Saccharicrinis fermentans DSM 9555 = JCM 21142: one gene and its partner. The protein of the gene in region 2 interacts with the protein of the main gene of each other region in a pairwise test. Links are inferred from orthologs where the notes say so. Each region holds a gene or a part of one and is shown on either strand. Other genes may lie near its edges. The genes, in order: dnaA and CYTFE_RS0122875.

What was found.
Region 1: the proteins of CYTFE_RS0122875 (region 2) and dnaA interact in binary tests that used the Escherichia coli proteins (3 or more experiments, as listed by UniProt). The link is inferred for Saccharicrinis fermentans DSM 9555 = JCM 21142 from one-to-one orthologs.

The regions. Positions count from the first base shown.
Region 1 is NZ_KI912107.1:1,778,608-1,789,596, forward strand. Bases 3,241-6,124 are described here. They hold dnaA (chromosomal replication initiator protein DnaA), read right to left. Parts: upstream 5,458-6,124; coding sequence 4,024-5,457; downstream 3,241-4,023. Other genes in these bases: CYTFE_RS25420 (LysM peptidoglycan-binding domain-containing protein), read right to left, coding at 3,241-3,886; CYTFE_RS0107185 (MlaD family protein), read right to left, coding at 5,789-6,124. Also shown: CYTFE_RS0107170 (ABC-F family ATP-binding cassette domain-containing protein), read right to left, coding at 1-1,463; more of CYTFE_RS25420, read right to left, coding at 1,523-3,240; more of CYTFE_RS0107185, read right to left, coding at 6,125-7,006; CYTFE_RS0107190 (SGNH/GDSL hydrolase family protein), read right to left, coding at 7,220-8,551; CYTFE_RS0107195 (OmpP1/FadL family transporter), read right to left, coding at 8,561-9,781; CYTFE_RS28530 (ThuA domain-containing protein), read right to left, coding at 10,034-10,989. UniProt on the Escherichia coli protein: Plays an essential in the initiation and regulation of chromosomal replication. Binds in an ATP-dependent fashion to the origin of replication (oriC) to initiate formation of the DNA replication initiation complex once per cell cycle.
Region 2 is NZ_KI912107.1:5,569,242-5,580,147, reverse strand. The notes cover bases 4,622-7,422. They hold CYTFE_RS0122875 (HU family DNA-binding protein), read left to right. Parts: upstream 4,622-5,786; coding sequence 5,787-6,059; downstream 6,060-7,422. Other genes in these bases: CYTFE_RS0122870 (glycoside hydrolase family 3 C-terminal domain-containing protein), read right to left, coding at 6,222-7,422; CYTFE_RS0122880 (peptide MFS transporter), read right to left, coding at 4,622-5,186. Also shown: alaS (alanine--tRNA ligase), read left to right, coding at 1-2,455; CYTFE_RS0122885 (MarC family protein), read right to left, coding at 2,561-3,193; more of CYTFE_RS0122880, read right to left, coding at 3,477-4,621; more of CYTFE_RS0122870, read right to left, coding at 7,423-8,408; CYTFE_RS0122865 (tetratricopeptide repeat protein), read left to right, coding at 8,697-10,295; CYTFE_RS0122860 (peptide MFS transporter), read right to left, coding at 10,538-10,906.

The DNA of each region.
Region 1 (10,989 bases), 3.8 Mb from region 2 along the record:
TTAACCGCTTGTTTCAATAGTTCTTTAGATCTAATATCCAAATGGTTTGTTGGCTCATCCAGGATAAGTAAGTTCACTGGTTCAAGCAGCAGTTTAACCATTGCCAAGCGGGTTCTTTCCCCTCCTGACAAAACCGATACTTTTTTATCCACCGCTTCACCACTAAACATAAAAGCACCCAATAAATCACGAATCTTTAACCTCACATCACCAACCGCCACACGATCAATTGTTTCAAGTACAGAAACACTTTCATCCAGTAGGTCGGCTTGATTCTGAGCAAAATAGCCTATTTTCACCTGGTGACCTAATTTTATGCTACCTGTGAAGCTAATCTCATTCATAATCATCCTAGCCATGGTAGTTTTACCCTCCCCATTTCTTCCTATAAAGGCAACCTTTTCACCTCTTTCAATGGTAAAATCAACATCAGACAAAACCTCATGTTCACCATAGCTTTTTGAAACATGTTTACCTTCCAGTGTAATACTTCCCGCATGCGGCGCCGGGGGAAACTTAATCCTCAATGCCGATTTATCAAACTCATCAACCTCGATTCGATCCAATTTCTCCAGTTGCTTAATGCGCGACTGAACCTGAACCGCTTTGGTTGCCTGATATCGAAAACGTTCAATAAATTTCTCTGTGTCTTCAATTAGTTTCTGCTGATTACGATAAGCTGCCATTTGCTGTTCCTTTCGCTCTTCTCTCAGCTCAAGGTATCTGGTATAAGAAGCTTTGTAATCATATATCTTTCCCATTTGAATTTCAATAGTTCGTTTGGTTATATTATCCAAAAAAGCACGGTCATGAGAAACCAAGACCACTGCACCACTATAGTTTTTCAGAAATTCTTCGAACCATTGTATCGACTCTATATCCAAATGGTTAGTAGGTTCATCCAATAAAAACACATCTGGTTTTTGCAATAATATCTTTGCAAGTTGGATACGCATTCTCCATCCACCAGAAAACTCAGAAGTCAAACGTGTAAAATCATCTCTTTCAAACCCAAGTCCTTTCAAGGTAACCTCTATACCTGAGGCGTAGTTTGCACCACCAAGCATATTTAATCTTTCGCTTTTATCACTTACCTGATGAATCAAATCCAGATATGATTGCGATTCATAATCCGTCCGTTTCCCCAACTGCTCGTTCAAATAATCTATTTCCTTTTCCAGTGTTTTAAGCTCACCAAATGCTTTTTCCACTTCATCCCACACGGTACCAGTATCATCATGCTTCATATGCTGAGGCAGATAACCAATTTTCACATCTTTGGCACAAGATAATGTACCACTGGTAGGTGTTTGAACACCTGCTAATATTTTAAGTAATGTTGATTTTCCAGCACCATTTTTACCTGCTAATCCAATTTTGTCTTTAGGATTGACTAGAAAAGACACATCTTTGAATAAGGTAAAACCTCCAAACTCAACCGACAACTGATTTACCGAAACCATTTATTAATATTACTGTATTACTATAATGATCATTTATTTTCCAGGACTCTGCCCCAATCTTAGTTAAGGGGTTTGCGATATATATCCAAAGAAGGACTAAACCTGATTACATACAAGCCATCATTAAAAAATCCTCCCCAGTTAGCATACCTCTTAAAGTTAAAGTTGAATTGCACTTGTTTTGCCGAGTAATGCTGAATACAGTGCTCAAACTGAGATCCATATTGAACCTGGGCACTTAAGAAATAAAACATCACATCAAAGCCCCATATACCATACCTAGAATATTTCGCATCTCTTCCTGACCGAATAAAGTAAGGTGAAACGGCCAATGGTTCAGTATAATACCATGCTCTATATTTCGCAGAAAAATCTTGAACCACACTATTCTGATGATCCAACACATAGGGTGTCAATATTTCTGTATCCAAATCATGTATTTCCTCTGCATCAATGGTTTGAAATCTCAACCAACTCCCAAAACCAATTAATTTTATCTTTACGTCTGTAGACTCTGATACACCGTGTAAAGTAGTTATAATCTTAGATACATCTGCTTCATCGGGAGAAGGAATAACGACTAAATTCTCTTTGTCATGACTGAGCAATGCTTCCACCCCTTGCACATTTTGTTCAGAAAAAGCTATTTCCATAAAATCTGGTATTTTCCCCTGAGGAAGATACTTAAGATAGAGCTTATTTTTAATCATCATAGCCAGCTTATCCTCCTCATCATTAGGAACAGCAGATTTTAACACGACAATACGCATATTCTCACGTTGTTTCACAATATAATTCGAATATTGATCGAACAACAAACTATCCGGTGTATTTACTTGAAACAAATATGGATTTTCATTCAGGACAGGATTTACACTTGACAAGGGATAAACCATTTTTATTTGATGACTAACCGAAAAATCTGAGACCAGTTTTAAGTTACTCGCATACGCAGGTCCCACAATCAGATCCACCGATCGAAGCTCAGGCCGATTCAGAATTTGCTTCACTTTATTTGTATCAGGTGCTGTATCAAAGGTATAAAGCTGCACATTAACACCTTGTTTTTTCAAAGAATCAAGCGCCATCAAGGCTCCTTCATAAAACTCCACAAAACTACGTGAACGAGACGAAACAACCGGATTTTCCCTCTCCATTAGCACCTCTTGATCACCTTCTATTTTGCTCACAATATTTTCCTTACGTGTAGCCTCCAAATCAAAGGGTAATAACAAAGCTACTTTAAGAATCTCTTTACTTGCATAATAATCGTAAGCTCCACAATCCACAGAAACAGTATCCAAATAAGGCTCTTCTTTATCTTCGACCACCAATTGCGCCATGCGCTGTTCCTCCTTCTTACGAGCAAGGTAAGTTGATGTGGGAATATTAATTTTTGTTCCTTTTCGAATATGGGTCAATATCATGTTTGGATTAGCCTCCTCAATATCGGCAATCTCCACTCCATATTTCTGCGATATAGAATAAATAGTTTCCTTACGTCGAACAGTATGCTTTTTAAAATCGTTTTCCTGACGATGTCCATTCTCGTCTGGCTTTTCAACCTTTACCTTAGGTATTCTCACCAGGTAACCCAAGGGTAGACTGTCAGGATTTAAACTAGGATTAGTACTCACCAAGTCTTGTTGCGAAACATGATACATTTTACTCACCGAATAAATGGTTTCACCTTGTTCTATTTTGTGATACAAATATTGATCATCTTCAATAGGCGAATGCATAGCCTGATCACTTATAACCTCGCTTACCAAAGGCAAATCAACCTTGGGTATACGAACCGTAGAACCAACCGACAAGATACCATCCAATAAAGCCTGGTTATACTTTAAAATAGAATCTACCTTTGTATGATATTTCATAGAAATACCATAAAGGGTCTCTTTAGGTTTTACCACATGATAAATATACGAGCTACCAGAATCTTCATTTTGTTTTTGGGTGGTAGCTACAGGAATCTTAAAAATAGTTCCCACCAATAAATCGCCGTTAGCACCAGCGTTATATTTTTTAATATCGTCGATACTCACTTTATACTTCCTAGACAAAAAGTAAAGCGTTTGTCCTTTCTCAACGGTATGATAAATAAACTTACCAGATTGTTTAATTTCATTTGCATTGCTATTTCTACCATCAATAACAGGAACACGAAGTATATCACCAGGCTTTAAACCGAAAATAGAACCAGGATTTGCTTCGTGGATTTCTTTTTGAGATACGCCATATTTTTTGGCTATCCCATAAAACCCCTCTCCTTTTTTTACGATATGTAAATAATAGGTATTTCCATCAACAATAACTTTGTCGGCAATTTTCTTACCACTGTTATCTTGTGCCATAACAGGCAATGAAGCATAAATAAATGCAACAAATATCCAATAGCTAATAAATGATTTTCTGATCATTGAGTTTACAGTTCTGAATTATAGTGCCTCCAAAAGTATAAAAAGAGTATCACCAAAACAAAAGCAAGTTGGGATAAACAAAAAAGTTGTTGCAACATTTGTTCCAACAACTTCTTCTATTCGTTAAATATCTAATTTTACATTTTTATTTGGGCTTCGATTTCCTGCATTTGGTTTTTAAAATCTTTATCTGTTTCTATTAGGTTATTCACTGTTTTACAAGCATGTAAAACAGTTGCATGATCTTTCTTTCCAATTTTCGATCCAATGGCAGACAAAGACGAGTTTGTCAGGCTCTTAGAAAAATACATAGCTACCTGACGAGCCTGCACAATTTCTCTTTTTCGTGTTTTAGACTGCAAAGAATCCACTGCCAATCCAAAATAGTCGCATACAATCTGCTGTATATAGTCAACACTTAACTCTTTTTGCGTTTTCTTTACCAACTTATCGACAATTGACATGGCCACTTCCCTTGTGATCTCTTTTTTATTAAGTGTCGCCTGAGCCAATAATGAAATTAAAGCACCCTCTAACTCCCGTATATTTTGCGAAATATTAGAAGCAATATACTCTATCACATCACCACCAATAGAATTGATTCCGTCCTTATATAGTTTATGCTTCAAAATAGCCACACGCGTATCATAATCGGGTATATGTACATCAGCAGACAATCCCCATTTAAAACGTGACAGCAATCTATCTTCCATCCCCTTCATTTCCACAGGTGCTTTATCGGCCGTTAATATTAGCTGCTTACCCATTTGATGAAGGTGGTTAAAAATATGGAAAAACGTATTTTGTGTTTTCTCTTTTCCTGCAAACTCCTGCACATCATCAATGATCAAAACATCAATCATCTGATAAAAGTTAAGAAAATCATTTTGTGTATTATTACGAACCGATTCGGTAAACTGCGTTTGAAACTTATTTGCGTTTACATATAAAACGGTTTTTTCAGGAAAATACTTTTTTACATCAATACCTATTGCCTGTGCCAAGTGAGTTTTTCCTAATCCGGAGTTACCATACAAAAACAATGGGTTAAAGGCTGTCTTACCAGGATTCTTAGCTACCGCCATACCAGCTGAGCGAGCCAATCTATTACATTCACCTTCGATATGGTTCTCAAAGGTATAATCAGAATTAAGCTGAGGATCCACATTCAACTTTTTGATGCCTGGGATAACAAACGGGTTTTTCACCACCGGCTTTTCCGAATTCATTTGCATGGATACGGGTCGGTTTCGTAAGTCTGTTCTGTTATTCGAGGGCAAGCGTTGGGTTAATGGCTGTTGATTCTTTTGATGAGGGTTATCCACAACCACACTATACTCCAACTTAGCCGAATGCCCAAGTTCTCTTCTAATGGTACTTCTCAAAAGATCGATAAAATGCTCTTCCAAATACTCATAAAAAAAAGCACTCGGAACCTGAATGGTTAATACATCACTTTCAATCTTAAGAGGCACAATAGGTTCGAACCATGTTTTAAAGCTTATTTGTGGAATATTGTCTTTAATTACATTCAAACAATTATTCCATACAATTTCGTAACCGGGCTTCATTATTTGCTTCCTCTGTTTAGTGTTTTATGTTATATACTAGGTATTATCTAATACAAAATTTGTGAAAAAAATCTTGAAAAAAAAATGTTAAAATACTTGACATTGTAAAATGTACACTACTGATCTTATTTATAACCCTTTATGCACATTCCTACATAAACATCTATGAATCATTCAATTGAACACATTATTCAATGTTAAATGGACTCACCATATGCACTAAGAACAAAGGCTTTGAGCTAAACAGACATTTTTTTGCTTTTTTTTTACCTAAGGCACTACTTAATATTATAATTGAAAATGTAAATTGGTCGTTTTATGAAGAAGAAGTTTATTTTTTCACCATTTTTCCACCCCGAAAGGTAACTATTTGAGCATCAGGGTAACGATCACTGATATCATTTTTTAAGCCCAGCAAAGCTTCCTTACGCTGCTCCTCTCCTATGGTATACAGATAAAATTTACCTGAACGTTCTTCTCTCACATACTTATCCTCCCCAAGCTCAACGCCACGTAAATCCAAAGGTGCTTTGGATTTTTTTAATAAAAGTTTATAAACAGTCTTCTGGTCTTTCTTCTTTTCGGCCTTTCCACCTCCAAAACTTACAGCACTAAAATTAACATAACGTTTGGGCTGCTCCCTAACATCATTCAACAACCTATCTAAACTAACAGAAACATTATTCATATTGTCATACAGTTGTTCATCCGACATAAGTTTACCTACGGTTCCTTCCCCTCGATTCAAGGATGTTAAAAGCGTATTAACAGATACAAAAGTATTGCTCATCTTATGGGCCAGACTATCAATATGAGCATCGGCCAATTGGCCTGAGGCAGACTCCATATTCTTCATCAAAGCAGATAGTGCTTCACCATTTGCCTTTAAAACCAAACTTACGGCTTCGAGATTAGCCAGTGTATTATCTAATGATCCTTTTTCTTTCAAACTGTAGTTAATGGAAGCACTAATTTGATTTAAATTCCTCATCATACCGGAAAAATCATTCATACCACTTGACAAACTATTTTTATTTTCTTCACTTAAAAATCGGTTTAAGTTGGTTAAAATTGAATCCAGGCCAACAACCATATTCTCCACTTTATCCTTTAACGGAAGTACTTCCTGACTCACTTGGTCTGCCAAATCACCTGTTACTGACGTACTTAAAGTATCGCCAGCCTCAATTAGATCAGGGCTATTTCCATACACAAAACGGATACCTTTCGATCCCATCAAATCGAGACTATAAATCTGCGCAACAGTATTTTTAGGAAAGTCGATATCCTTTTCAATGGCCATTGTAACCAGTAAATCACTATTACCTCCAGCCAGCAGAGATATCTTACGAACAGATCCTATTTGAAAACCCTTATAATATATCGGACTTGATTCCGTGAGTCCATCTATTCTGGAATATATACCATGAACCTTATAACCTGGAGTAAATATATCTTTTCCTTTCAGGAAATTAATACCCCAAGCAAATATAAAAATTGCTAACCCAACGGTTAAACCAACCTTAGCTTCTTTAGAAATTTTAGCCATAACTGCGGTTTTATTGATCTTCAAAAATAACAGATTTTTACTTAAAAAGTACAATCCAATGAATCTGTTAAACATTCAATACAAATACAACCGTTCATCTTTCATTATAATTACTTCTTTATGAACAGATTCAACCTTCCTGATAAAACACCAAAAAAAAGATTGTTTCTACAAAAGAAACAACCTTACAAAATATAATCTGCTTAATATTATTTAAGGATATACTACCGTTGAATAATCATTAATATTCACCTTGGGTATTTGGGCGCCATATTTAAGATTGATAGCTTCTACAAAAGTATTGGATATAATAGCGGCTCCACGAGCTGTGGGGTGAATGCCATCCAAAGAAAAAATCCCTCCAGACACAAATGTAGAAGTATATATATTTCCATCCAATAAAATACCTGAAGAGATGGCTCTTTCCATTAAAGCCTCCAAATCAACGAAGGCCAGGTCATACTGTTCGCTTATATTTTTTATAGTAATATTAAACGCATCTATTGCCTCGCTTATGTCCGACACTTCTTCTGCATCCAAAATATAATTTGCAGGTATTGGGCTTGCAGATCCCCAGCCGACTTCCTTATTGCGTATACTACTTAAGGCAGGCAAAAGCACCTTTTCTTCTGCTGTAATTTGACGTATTTTGGCAGGATGTGCATAATCTTCATCTTCGATTACTAACGCATTGGCACCTTCCACAAATTCAATTTTTGGTAAACCAAAGGCCAGTGCACCCGCATTATACTGTGCGTATGCTGAGTTTAGCGCGTCTGCTGTTGCTTGATCCAATACCAAGGCATCATATGCAATGGTATTAAAATAAGGTAAGGCTTCAATATGCGGTATGTTGGCGATAACACCTTTGGTAGATTCGGCAAATAAACTTTCCGCAATAACACCCATATAAAAATCAAAATGTGTGGCCGAGGTAATTTCATCGACCTCTCCTCCTTCAAGTGCATAAGACAAAACATCATTTCCCCCTATCCAAAGCGATACAAAAGTCGGATTTTGTGCCAAGGCATCTGTCAATACGCTAGTGGATTCACTACTCGCAAATCGGGCAAAGAAAGGATTCAAATTGGCGTATCCATCTGCCAATAAATGAGACGATTTAGCGCCAGGTACACCTAGATTATGAGTTGGCTCACTGGCATTGTATAAACGATCAGAAAAAATATCCATATCACCTTCTCCAGGCACAGGACTAAGATTTCCGTCCACCACCTGAAGTGAATAATAGCCGGTTCCACTGCCGCTAACACTTCCCCCACCTTCAATCGTAGGTTGTTGAAAACCACCATTACCAACCATCGCCAGTTGAGTTGCCATAATATTCGGGAAACTACTTTCTTGTCCTCTCGCCCCCATGGCTCCATCGGTATAGCCAGCCGTATATGAGTCGCCAAGCGCTACATAATTAGAGAAATCAGCACTTCCTGCAGAAGGGCTAAAATCATCGGGTTGTAATTCACAACCTGCAAGAAAAACGACCAATAATATGGTCATATATTTTATATTATCAAATATCATTATCATGCGTATAAATTAAAATGAATAAGTTAATCCAACACCAGGCAAAAAGGCTTGACTATCATAGGTTCCACTAAAATTGGCCGGCAAGTAACTGGCATCTCTATCGAGTCCTACAATAAACAATAACGACAAATCAACAGTCAACTTATCATTGAGCATATAGCTTGCTCCTGTTGACATCCCAATTTTATTCATACCTGGTGTCTCCGGATTCAAATAATCTTCTGAAACAGGTGTTTCATCAAAATAAATACCCGCTCGGAGTATTAAGTTTTCACTTTGTTTGTATTCTGCACCCAAACGATAAATAAGTGTGTTCTCGTAATTTCTTGGATTGGGCGAATCAGCCAACAGGCTGGTATTGGTTTCGAAATCAAAATACAGTTCCTTATAGGCGTCCCAAAATACGTATTGAAAGTCAGCCGCTAAGGTAACTTTATCATTTATTTGATAGCCCACACCCAATGTTAAATTGGCCGGAAGAGGCAATTCTGCATCAAATTTATTGCCAGACGGGAAATATATACGTAAGGCAGAGGGCACAGTAAAGTCAGCATCGCCACCTTCCATCTCCATGGTCACCTTAGAACGATAGTTCAAGCCCAAGGATAACTGCGGAGAAGCCTTAAAAAAAGCTCCCACATTAAAGCCCAAGGCTGTTGTAGAACCTTCCATACTTACACTTCCTGGCACAGTACCATCAACAGGTAAAGCCCTGTTTAAATCAACCGAACCAAAAACAACCATTGCTCCAATTCCTATGCCCCATTTATCACTTAAACGATAAGACAATGTTGGTTGAGCAACTATGGCACTTAATGATATATTTTGAATTAAATAACGTCCTGCCCAATCATCCTCCCACGCCAATGAATTACCATAAGGAGTTGTAAGTCCAATACCCAGAACAAGTTTTTCATTTATTTTTTTTGCTGCATAAGCATAAAAAGGAGTACCAATTGGACTATCTGTTTCAGACTGGTAATTGGAGCCTTTTTGCGAATAAGATACTTTAGAGAATACAGCTGTCCCCCCAAAGGAGAACTCAAAATCTTTTTGCATAAACCCTAATGCTCCAGGATTAAAATGAATAGATGATGTTCCCAACAGAAGACCTGTTCCTGTATGCCCCATCGCTGTATTCTTTTGACTTTGTACATTAACCTGATATCCTTCGGCGTAAATATGAATACTCAACACCGTAAGAATAATCATGAAAATACATTTTTTCATATAATTTTTAATTTAGTAAAACCTCATTTCATTCATCCAAAAACCGTCGCAACGTACAAACAATATTTTTTTCGAGAGCTATTTAACAGAAATATTTTAGCAGAACATAAATAATTACAATTTTCAAATTAATTGTTCATAAGTTTAAATGCTTTAATCAAGATCTATTTACAATCTGATATTCAACTGATATCCACACAATTTTTCCGGCAAACCCAGAACAAGAAAGACATCCAATCTAAAATCTATATCTCATTTTGATTTAACTGTGCAGGCATATATTTTTCGCGAATCTGTAGAAAAAATTCGCCCCCCATCGTAATGATGACACCACGCAATAGGATGATTTTCGCCCATTCCTTTCAAAGGAATACGATCATAACCAGCTGAATAATCATAAGTTTTCTCATCCACCTTTAATACCACATGCACTTTTTGATCATCAAATTTATCGAAATTATACCATTCATCACTCCATAACCACTTAGGAGGCAAGTGCATCACAGCAGGAAAACTAGCATCTTCAACTTGCAAAACAGCAGACTGTAACTTTGGATGATTCGTAAACACTCCACCTATCAAACCATCATACCATGCATTTCTTTTTTTTGCGGCCGATGCTGCATGAATACCCACAAATCCACCACCTTTGCGAATAAACTTCTTGAGAGAATCTATTTGCGCCACATTTAAAGCATCCGCATGATTATGATATACAAACTGCAATCCATTTTCTGCACATAACTTTCCTATAGCATTATAATAATCGCAATACCTTTGAAGTTCATGTTTACTCTTTACCGTTTTCAGTTCATGATTAGAAGTTGACAAATAGGAAACACCTGCTTCTTTATGATCTCGAATACATTTTTTCCACCATAAAATAGCCTCATCCCATTTTTCATCAGTGGGCAAATCATAAAAAGTCATAGAACCTTCAAACCTAAGTCCGGCAAGCGCAACCATATTTTTAAATACAGCAGGACTCATACCATAGAAAGTACCATCAGCATAAACAAAAGTCTCTATATAACTAAAGCCTAATCGATTCAATTGCTTAAGTGTTTCATAAGGATTCTCCAACATATTATCATGCACAGATACCAGCTGAACACCTAAATTCTTATCTTTAGGATTTCTTTTTATGTAACGAGTTCCCCATAAACGATTGCCGCTTGTATCAAACCCTTCCACCAACACATCCGTTA
Region 2 (10,906 bases):
GGTAGCCAATTCACAAAAATGCCTGCGTGTCTCCGGTAAACACAACGACCTGGAAGAGGTTGGGCGTGACACATATCACCATACGATGTTTGAAATGCTTGGAAACTGGTCGTTTGGTGATTATTTTAAGGAGAATGCCATTAACTGGGCTTGGGAGTACCTGACTGAAATTCTTAAAATTGACAAGAATATTTTATATGCTTCGGTATTTGAGGGTGACAAAGATATGGCACTGGATAAAGATATGGAGGCTTTTAACCATTGGAAACAGCACCTACCTGAGGACCGAATCATCAACGGGAACCGTAAAGACAACTTTTGGGAGATGGGTGAGATGGGGCCCTGTGGACCATGCTCGGAGATACATGTTGACTTACGAAGCGAAGAGGAACGAAAAAAAGTACCCGGAGCCCAATTGGTAAATGCAGATCACCCTGAGGTGATAGAAGTATGGAACTTGGTGTTTATACAGTACAATAGAAAAGCAGATGGCAGTCTGGAAGCACTCCCAGCCAAACACGTAGATACAGGAATGGGTTTTGAACGCCTCTGTCGCGTTATTCAAAATAAAAAATCAAACTACGACACCGATGTATTCGTGCCTATCATTAACGAGATAGCCAACATAACAAATACACCTTATGGAAAAAAGGAAGATACGGATATTGCCATGCGCGTCATTGCCGACCATATCAGAACAATCTCCTTTTCTATTACCGACGGACAGTTACCCTCCAACAATAAGGCTGGTTACGTGATTCGTCGTATATTGCGTAGGGCTGTTCGTTATGGATATACTTTCCTAGGACAACGCCAGTCGTTCATGTACAAATTACTACCTGCTCTCATGAATTCCATGGGTGATGCCTATCCTGAATTAAAAAAACAACAAGAACTGATAACCAAAGTTATTAAAGAGGAAGAGGAGTCATTTCTACGAACTTTGGCCACAGGAATTTCTATGTTAGATAAAATCATCCAACAAACCAAAGATGGTAATTACAAAGTAGTGGATGGTAAAGTTGCATTTGAACTATATGATACTTATGGATTTCCATTGGATTTAACAGAACTGATACTAAAAGAAAACGATCTGGTGATCAACCGCCGTGAATTTGAAAAGGAAATGGAAGCACAGAAAAATCGGGCCAGAAGTGCTACTGCCATAGAAACGGAAGATTGGGTTCTTTTAATGGAAGATGATGTGGAAGAATTTATTGGTTACGACTACCTGGAAACTGATTTAACAATTGTAAAATACCGCAAGATTACAGTCAAAAATAAATCCTTGTACCAATTGGTTTTTAACATTACGCCCTTTTATGCAGAAAGCGGTGGGCAGGTAGGTGATACCGGTTATATAGATAATGGCACCGAGAAAATAGAAATTATCGATACCAAAAAGGAAAACAACCTAATTGTTCACCTAGCAAAAAAACTACCCAAAGATTTAAAAAGCGACTTTAAAGCTGTTGTTAACAGGGATAAACGTCAGAACATTGCCAACAACCATACAAGCACACACCTCTTACACCAAGCGCTAAAAGAAATACTAGGTACGCATGTGGAACAAAAAGGATCACTGGTTCATCCTGATTACTTACGTTTCGACTTTGCGCACTTTCAAAAAATGACCCGCGAAGAAATAGAGAAAGTTGAAAAGCTGGTTAACCAAAGAATACGTAAAAATTTCGCCTTGGAAGAAATGCGCGACATCCCCGTTGCTAAAGCCCAAGATCTTGGTGCGATGATGCTTTTTGGCGAAAAATACGGCGATGTTGTTCGAGCCATTAAGTTTGGCGATTCCATTGAGCTCTGTGGAGGCACACATGTTAAACATACGGGTGAAATCGGCTTCTTTAAAATTATCAGCGAGGCATCTATTGCTTCAGGCATCAGACGAATCGAAGCGGTTACCGGTGTAAAGGCCGAAGAGATGATTATGACACAGCACAACCTATTGCTGGCTATTCAGGATATGTTTAAATCATCTGGCAACCTACAAAAAAATATAGAATCACTAATGGCCGACAACTCCAAGTTAAGTAAAGATCTGGATGGTATAAAAAGAAACTTTATTAACATGAAGAAACGCGACCTGGTAGACAGTGCCATCGATATAAATGGTATAAAAATAATAACAGCAACCGTAGATCCCGTATTAGGCGACAAATTAAAAGATTTGGCTTTTCAACTTAAAAAGGAAATGAACGAATTTGTGGCTGTATTGGGGGCCAACGTCAATAACAAGCCCCAATTAAGTGTTATCACCTCAGATCAACTTGCACAATCAGGGAAGCTTAACGCCGTGGAAGTCATACGTGATTGTGCCAAGGAAATACAAGGTGGTGGTGGTGGCCAGTCTTTCTTTGCAACTGCTGGAGGTAAAAATCCTGCTGGTCTAGATTCTGCCATCGAAAGAGCCAAAGCCTTTGTCACAGAAAAGTTACAATAGCTCCTATATGATTGGGTAATCCTTCATCTATTATGACACATAAAAAGAGGCTCCAGTATCAAATAAATATTGACACTGGAGCCTCTTTTATATCGTCGCAACACACTACTTCATCATATCTAAAATAATAGGCTTTAATCCACTAAAAAAGAATTCCACAGCAATCACCATCACAATCAAACCCATCAAACGCATCATTACATTATTTCCCGTTTCTCCTAAAAACTTAATAATACGTGAAGAACTATAATAAATAAGATAGGTAAGTAACATCACCAATAAGAGGGTGAAGATCAGCATTAACTTCATGCTAATATTATCCGCATCTTCCATTAAAACAATGGCATTGGTAATAGCTCCCGGACCACATATCATTGGAATCGCCAATGGGGTAACTGATATGTCATTGACATAGGTTTTGATTTCAGACTCTTTTATTTTTACTTTTCCAAGACGCGCCTGTAACATATCCATACCCATCACAAAAAAAATAGCTCCTCCTACAATACGAAAACTATTGACCGAAATACCAAAAAATTTAAACAATAATTGTCCGGAGAAAGCAAAAGCAACAATGGTAAAAAATGCCACAACAGTCGCCTTTTTTGCTGTTTTCACACGATGTTGCTGCTCTAAATCAGCTGTCATAGTCAAAAAAACAGGCATCGATCCCAAGGGATTAATCAGGGTAAAAAAAGAGGTAAATGACAATAAACCAAAAGTAATTAATTCGTTCATGAGATACTTTTTAACCCGGGGTGATACATTAGGGCTTCGTTATAAAAATTAAAAATGCATTTTCCGGGTTTAATGAAAAATAATCTTGCTACATTTTACATATTATCCATAAAAAACGTCCGATACCAACAGCACCGAACGTTTTATTCTTCTGTGTCTATAATATATTTCAAACCACCCATTCGCAGCGGAAACACAAGCGTCAACACGCATAGCCAACCACTTGCTCCAGTCATGCCTATTATAAATGTCCACTCACAATAGATATCAGCCCTTTGCTAGATCAATCCACATATTGATTATATACCCTTCTTAACCAAGGCATCAAAAATAAGATAATCAAGAAAGCACCTGCAGTCAACAATGCATTTGTTAAAAAGAAATAGGATTTTTTTTCGAATAGATCCCATAAACCAGAAAGAACACCAGAAAGCTTATTACCAATGGCAGTACTAAGAAACCAGCCTCCCATCATCAATGCGGCAATACGCTTAGGCGCGAGTTTACTAACCAAGGAAAGTCCCATGGGACTCAAGCAAAGCTCTCCAATGGTAATCACACCATAAACTCCAAACAACCAGGCTACGGATGCCTTATCTAACCCATTTTGCGAAGAAATAGCAGCTACAACCATTACCAACCAGGATACAGCAGATATCAACATGCCCCATGCTATTTTCCCAGGTGTTGTGGGCTCTTTCTTACGACGACGCAACCAGGCAAAAACACCCACCACAAGCGGCGTAAGAAAAACGACAAATCCAGGATTAATAGAGGCCTGCAACTCCGTAGGCCACAAATTCAATTTACCACCTTCTGCTTTTTGGGCTTCCGATAATGATGCCCACTCCTCATCGGTTAAATCACCGGGCTTACCTTCCAAATTTCCTTTAGGAAGCTCCTTGGTATAGTTATCAAAATAAGTATTGGGCCCTTCCTTGGTTCCCAGATCCTCCCCATGAGGTCCTTGTAATTTTATTTTACGCGGCAAAGTAGATACGTCTTCTGTTTTTGCAATGGTGCTGATTACACTTTGCGTTATCCCTGAAACTTCACGCGAAGTATTATTTTTTGCCCAATAAGTCAAGGCCGATCCATTTTGGTGAAATACCGCCCAAAAAATTATAACCACACCAAAAACAGCCAGTAAGGCAGCAATAGGCTCCCGCTCGGTCTTTTTATCTGCCGTTTTCCAAGTTGTAAAAAAGAAAATTAATACAGGAATACAGAAAAAGATAAAAGCATCGGTAGAATCAGCACCGAACATGGTTCCTGGTATAAACCACCCTATGGCAGCGGCAGCAAATGCAGGTAAAAACAATACAGTAAACAAACGACTCATGGAAACATCTCCAGGACGTTTAGGAGAAATCGTATCTGCCTCTTTGATTTCTGGCACACGCGACAAGCCTATCAAAAACCACACAACTCCCACTAACATTCCTACACCAGCGGCAGCAAAAGCCCATCCCCAACCATAGCTGATGCGTAGATATGCCGCCACAAAGTTACACACAAAGGCTCCTATATTGATACCCATATAAAAGATATTATATCCCGAATCCTTTAAGGCTTCATACGCAGGTTTTTCATATAATTTACCCAACAATACAGATACATTGGGTTTAAACATACCATTACCTAAAATAATGAGTAACAGCGAAATATAAAAAATACCCATTGAATCGGGAATGGCCAAACCAATATAACCCGCGGCCATCAACACGCCCCCTATTAATATGGATTTTCGATAACCCAACAAGCGATCAGCTATTAAACCACCGAAAAATGGTGTTAAGTAAACCAAAGCCAAATACGTTCCATAAATATCGGCCGCTTGCATATTGGTGAATCCTAACCCTGCAAAATTAGACGTGGTGGGTTCAATCATATAAAGACTGAAGATCCCTAACATTAGATAATAACCAAAACGCTCCCACATTTCGGTAAAAAACAGGATCATCAATCCCTTTGGATGCTTTTGTTTGGACATATTTATTCGTTTTTAAGTGTATAGTTAACTGTTGTATTATCGTCTAAATTTCCAGAAAAAATCTCTAAATACAATAACCATCTGTCAGTATTATATCTTCTCAACGACGAAAATAAAACTTTAATTGATAAGTCCTAATGATTTTTTGCAGTCAACTCCATTCCTGCTTCAACCTCACATGCTCCAGTATGCAGACAAACATGTAAACAAGTGACTGGATGGTCAGCAATTTTAATGTATAATAGATTTTCAAATGCATTTTTCGACTTAAAAGAATATCAGAGAAGGTGATCTGTCTAAAAAACTATAAAATGGCTTTATTTTTTTCATATTAGCTAAGTTACAGTATCATTTTATTTGTATAAAAATCCCCCCAAAAAAACCATTGATAATCAAAAAACACCCATACAAACTACCTTTATAATCATATTGATTATCTGTCATATATAACAGTACACCATATATACTTGCTTTACTTCACCATTAAAATAATTTCTTTTTGATAGCGAAAAAGAACTTCAAAATCAATTTTTTCGGTCAATCGAAAGAAAATAACCGTTATATTGCGCTGATAATTTAACTCAATCAAATACAATAAAAATGAATAAACAAGAATTCGTAAATGCAATCGCATCAGAAAGTGGCTTGTCTAAAACAGATTCGGAAAAAGCATTAAATGCAACAACAGAAGCTATTAAAAATGCTTTGGCTAAAGGGGAGAGCGTTCAATTAATAGGATTTGGAACTTTTTCTATCAGCAAACGTGCAGCTCGTACAGGAAGAAATCCTCAAACCGGAAAAGAAATCCAAATAGCAGCTAAGAACGTTGCAAAGTTTAAACCAGGTAAAGCTTTAGACGAAGCAGTTAACTAAGAAAAAGCTTACACTATCTGAAAATACGAAAAACTCTCAGTTGTAATAACCGAGAGTTTTCTTTTTTATTGGGGAACAATTACCTAGGATTTTTTGTGTACGACACACCAGAAAAGCAAACTGATTCACTTCTGTGCATCGATAACACAAAGAATAGGACACCTACCTTAACTCAACAAATGCTTCCTGTGGAACTGCAGCACCTAATTTCACACTCAGCTCCCCTGGTGATGCATTACCTACAACTACTTTATAACGTCCTTTTTTCCATATTTTTTCTCCTTTTTCATTTACCACTTTTAGTTGATCTGCTGAAACATTAAAAGAAATCTGTTGATGCGTTCCTTTGCGCAAAGCAATTCTTTTAAACGCCTTTAGGCTCTTTAAAGGCAGTCCCCCAGTAGTATCTAGAGGGCAAACATACAATTGCACTACCTCATCTATATCATAATCACCAGCATTGCTTACTTCAACACTAAGAATAAGATTCTCCGATTTCTTTATTTTATTAGATTCCAGCACCAATCCACTCAATTTTGTTTTTGAATAGGTCAAGCCAAAGCCAAATGGAAACATGGGCTCTTGCGTCATGTATTTATAGGTCCTTCCCTTCATGGAGTAATCCTCATAAGGTGGTAATTGATTCACATTCACTGGAAAAGTTAGCGGAAGATGTCCGGATGGAGACACCTTACCAAACAAGACATCTGCAATAGCATTGCCTCCCTGCTCACCCGGATACCATACTTGCAAAATCGCGTCACAATACTCCTCAATACCTTCTAAGGAAACAGGACTTCCGCTTGCAATTAACAGCACCAAAGGGCCTTTTTTAACATCGGCAATTTGTTTAACGTAATCAATTTGATTTTGGGGCAATCGCAAATCCACTTTATCACCGATGGCACCAGAAGCAATAGCATCTACTTCTTCTCCTTCAAAATCGGCTGTTAGTCCAACAACACAAATGGTTACATCCGACTCTTTTGCAACATTAGGCGCCCAATTTTTGGGGTTAATATTTTTATGAAAAGGCAATGCCCCACTTCTGTAATTCAATGAAGTTCCTAAAGAAACAGCATCTGCAACACCCTCTAGAACAGTCACTAAATTAGGACTAATGCCATAATAACTTCCCATTAACATATCTCCAGAATTGGCAAATGGCCCCGTTACATAAGGCACTTTAATATCTGTAGACAGAGGCAGTGTATTGTCTTTATTCTTTAGCAGCACAATTGATTTCTGCGCCACCTCACGGGCCAAGGCCACATGCTCCGCACAATGAATCTTGTCGGGTCCGATTTTAGCATACAGATTATCACCAGGGTTACCTACGATACCCAGGCGAAAACGCGTTTTAAACAATTGCTTAGTACGCTCATGAATTAGATCCTCGGTTACCAAGCCCAATTTTAAAGCTTCATTTAAATATTGGTAAGTACTCCCACAATTTAAGTTAACTCCGGCTTTTAAGGCCACTGCAGCCGCCTCAGGTGCCGACTTAACATATTTCTGTTTCCATGCGATACCACCAATGGCACCACAATCGGACGTGATATAACCATCAAATTTCCATTGCTCCCTTAACACATCCTTTAACAAAAAGGAATTGGCACATGCTGGCTCACCCAAAACAGCATTATATGCCCCCATTACACCTTCTACCTTAGCGTCTTTTACCAAGGCTTCAAAGGCAGGAAAATAAGTCTCATATAAATCCTGCTGCGTAGGTTCTGCATTAAAGGTATGCCTGAATTCTTCTGGACCTGAATGTACAGCATAATGCTTGGCACAGGCTGCAGTCTTTAAATACACAGGATGATTCCCTTGTAGTCCTTTTACAAAAGACACCCCTATTTGGGCCATCAAAAAGGGATCTTCTCCATAAGTCTCCTGTCCTCTTCCCCAGCGTGGATCCCTAAAAATATTAACATTGGGGGTCCAAAAAGTTAAGCCTGTATATTTACTATGATTTCCCATACGCTGCGAAACACTGTATTTAGCTCTGGCCTCGGTAGAAATAGCGGAAGCCACTCTATAGGCCAATTCAGGATCAAAAGTGGCACCTAGAGCAATTCCTTGCGGAAACACCGTTGCTTTTCCATTACGAGCCACTCCATGCAAAGCCTCGTTCCACCAATCGTAATCCGGTATATTTAACCTAGGAATAGCAGGAGCCCCATTCAGTAACTGACCAATTTTCTCTTCCGTAGTCATCTGAGAAACCAGTATATCTACTCTTTCTTCCAATGGCAATGCATCATTTTCAAAGGAAAAATCTACCTGCTGCCCGTAACCCAAACAAAAACAACAGATTACAAATGCGAATAATAATACTCTTTTCATGTTTAAATTTATCTTTCAATGGTCATATGGAACTCGCCAAAATTAATCATCCCTCTACCTGTTTCCCATGGCTCGTTTCATATAATTTAATTATTTTACCAACTCAAAACCTATGCAGCAAAAATGCAAATAGAAAGCTAAGAATTCATTACATTTCACTATTCAAACAATATTCTAAACACAAATACCCCTATCCATTCACTCATCAACACTAATTTTAAACTAGACATTTGTTTAATCTACACCAATAATAATCTGTCCCTATAAAATTATCTTTAACTTTGTATTATGAATCATATCAAGCGTTTACATATTATCATCATTACCTTTTATTTAGGTTCTATATTTTTCCACAGCTATTCAAAGGAAAATCAAACATCAACAAATGCGAATAGTTCATTAAATTCTTCTACCAACATGCTTAATACAAACACAGAAGCTAACACAGAAGAAAAGCTATATAAACTACACCAAAAATTAGCACATTTACGCAATACAAAAGATACAGCCAACGCCATTCAGTGCCTAATTGCCATCACCGATATCTATCGTTTCAGAGGCAATTATAACGAATCATTCGATAAATTATGGGATGCCTTACTGATGGCTGAAAATACACGAGATAACATAAGCCAGATACATATCCATCGAAACTTAGGAATTCTTTATAATATATTTAACAAGGACAGCATGGCCATCAAACACCTTCAATGGTCCATCCAAAACAGCAAACACAGCAATATCAGCAAGCACAAACAACATAGTCAAGCCATACAAAGCTATTTTAGTTTAGCCACCGTATACAGCAACAACCACGAATATGACTTAGCATTAAGCTATCTGGATTCCTGTCATTTACTCAATCCGACCAGTTTCCAACCCTTCGTAATCGCCGAGATGGGATCCATCTATCTACGAAAAGGACAACTGTCCATCGCTGAACCCTTATTAAACAAGGCCAATAAGTATTTTGTGGATAATGATGCCAACTACCAAATTGTCACCTGCTCATTTTTAGGTGATTTAAAACAAAAACAAAACAAACCAGATAGCGCATCATTTTATTACTCTCAAAGTTACCAAACAATAAAAAAGAAAAAAGCATATCTAGAATACAAACCACAGGTACTAAAAAAATTGGCAGCTATCCATCTGACACAAAACAAACCCAGACTCGCCTATTCTTTATTACAAGAGGGCAACATGATATCCGACAGTCTGTTTAACGCAAAAAGTCAACAAAACAGTCAACTTTTCGAAATAAAAAACAAATACAAAGAAGCTTTAATTGAAAAAGAAAAGACCATACTACAACAAAACAATGAAATCAAGCAAAAAAACAAAATTCAGCTTATCCTTTCCATATCATTTGTTTTGTTGTTACTATTCGGTATTACAGCAACCATACTTATAAAAGTCAAAAATCGATTAAAAAAACTCGACTTACAGCAACAGCTAGAAAAAGAAAAAAACAATGCTGTACTGGAAGTAAAAAGTAAAGAACTAACAACGTATGCCTTACAACTCATAGACAAAGAACAGGCTTTAAACGAATTACTACACATCATCAAAGAAACAGCCCCAAACAAATACCCTTCTTTACGCAATAAATTCATCAAAGGAAATCAAAATCTGTGGGAAGAATTTAATATGCGATTTATTAAAGTTAATGACAATTTTTACAAACATTTAAGAGAAAAGCATCCTGACATTACACCTACCGAACAAAAACATTGTGCATTAATCAAACTAAATTTCGACAGTACAGAAATGGCCAAAATACTCAACATATCGGTACAAAGTGTTCATACCTCGCGTTACCGCATCCGGAAAAAAATAGGACTGACACATGAGGAAAGTCTTAGTAACTACATCGGAGCACTATAGCTACCTAAGTATTATACGAGCAGAAATATCCTCAATGGATGCTTTCTTTTTATTACTATCCAACAATCATTAGGCTTTTACACGTGTAATAATAAAAAACACTATTACAAAGCTCTCGGTTCAAGGACACCTCTATACGAACATAAAAAACAATTCCTTAGCTCGTCCACAAAAAATCAAGTCCATAAAAAAAGCCCACTAACAATGATCAGTGGGCTTTGTATTATTATCAAATAAAATAATTAATGAATTCCTTTCATCATTTTATTAAGCACAGGCGCCAATAAGAAAGCAACACCCGCCAAAACAATTGCATAGGTAGCTATAAAATAAAATGTAGGAAAGCCTAGTGCTTTCGAGATAGCAGTCATAGCCGCCGCCAGATAATTACCCAAAGCAATAGAAGCAAACCATGCTCCCATCATAATTGAAGTAATTTTAGGAGGAGAAAGCTTGGTAATCATCGACAAACCAACCGGTGACATACAAAGCTCACCTATGGTGTGCATTAAATAAATCAACACCAACCAAAGCGGACTTACCAAAATACCATTGGCTACATCGGCATTATCATTAGCTATACCAGCAATTAAAAAACCTACAGATAAAAA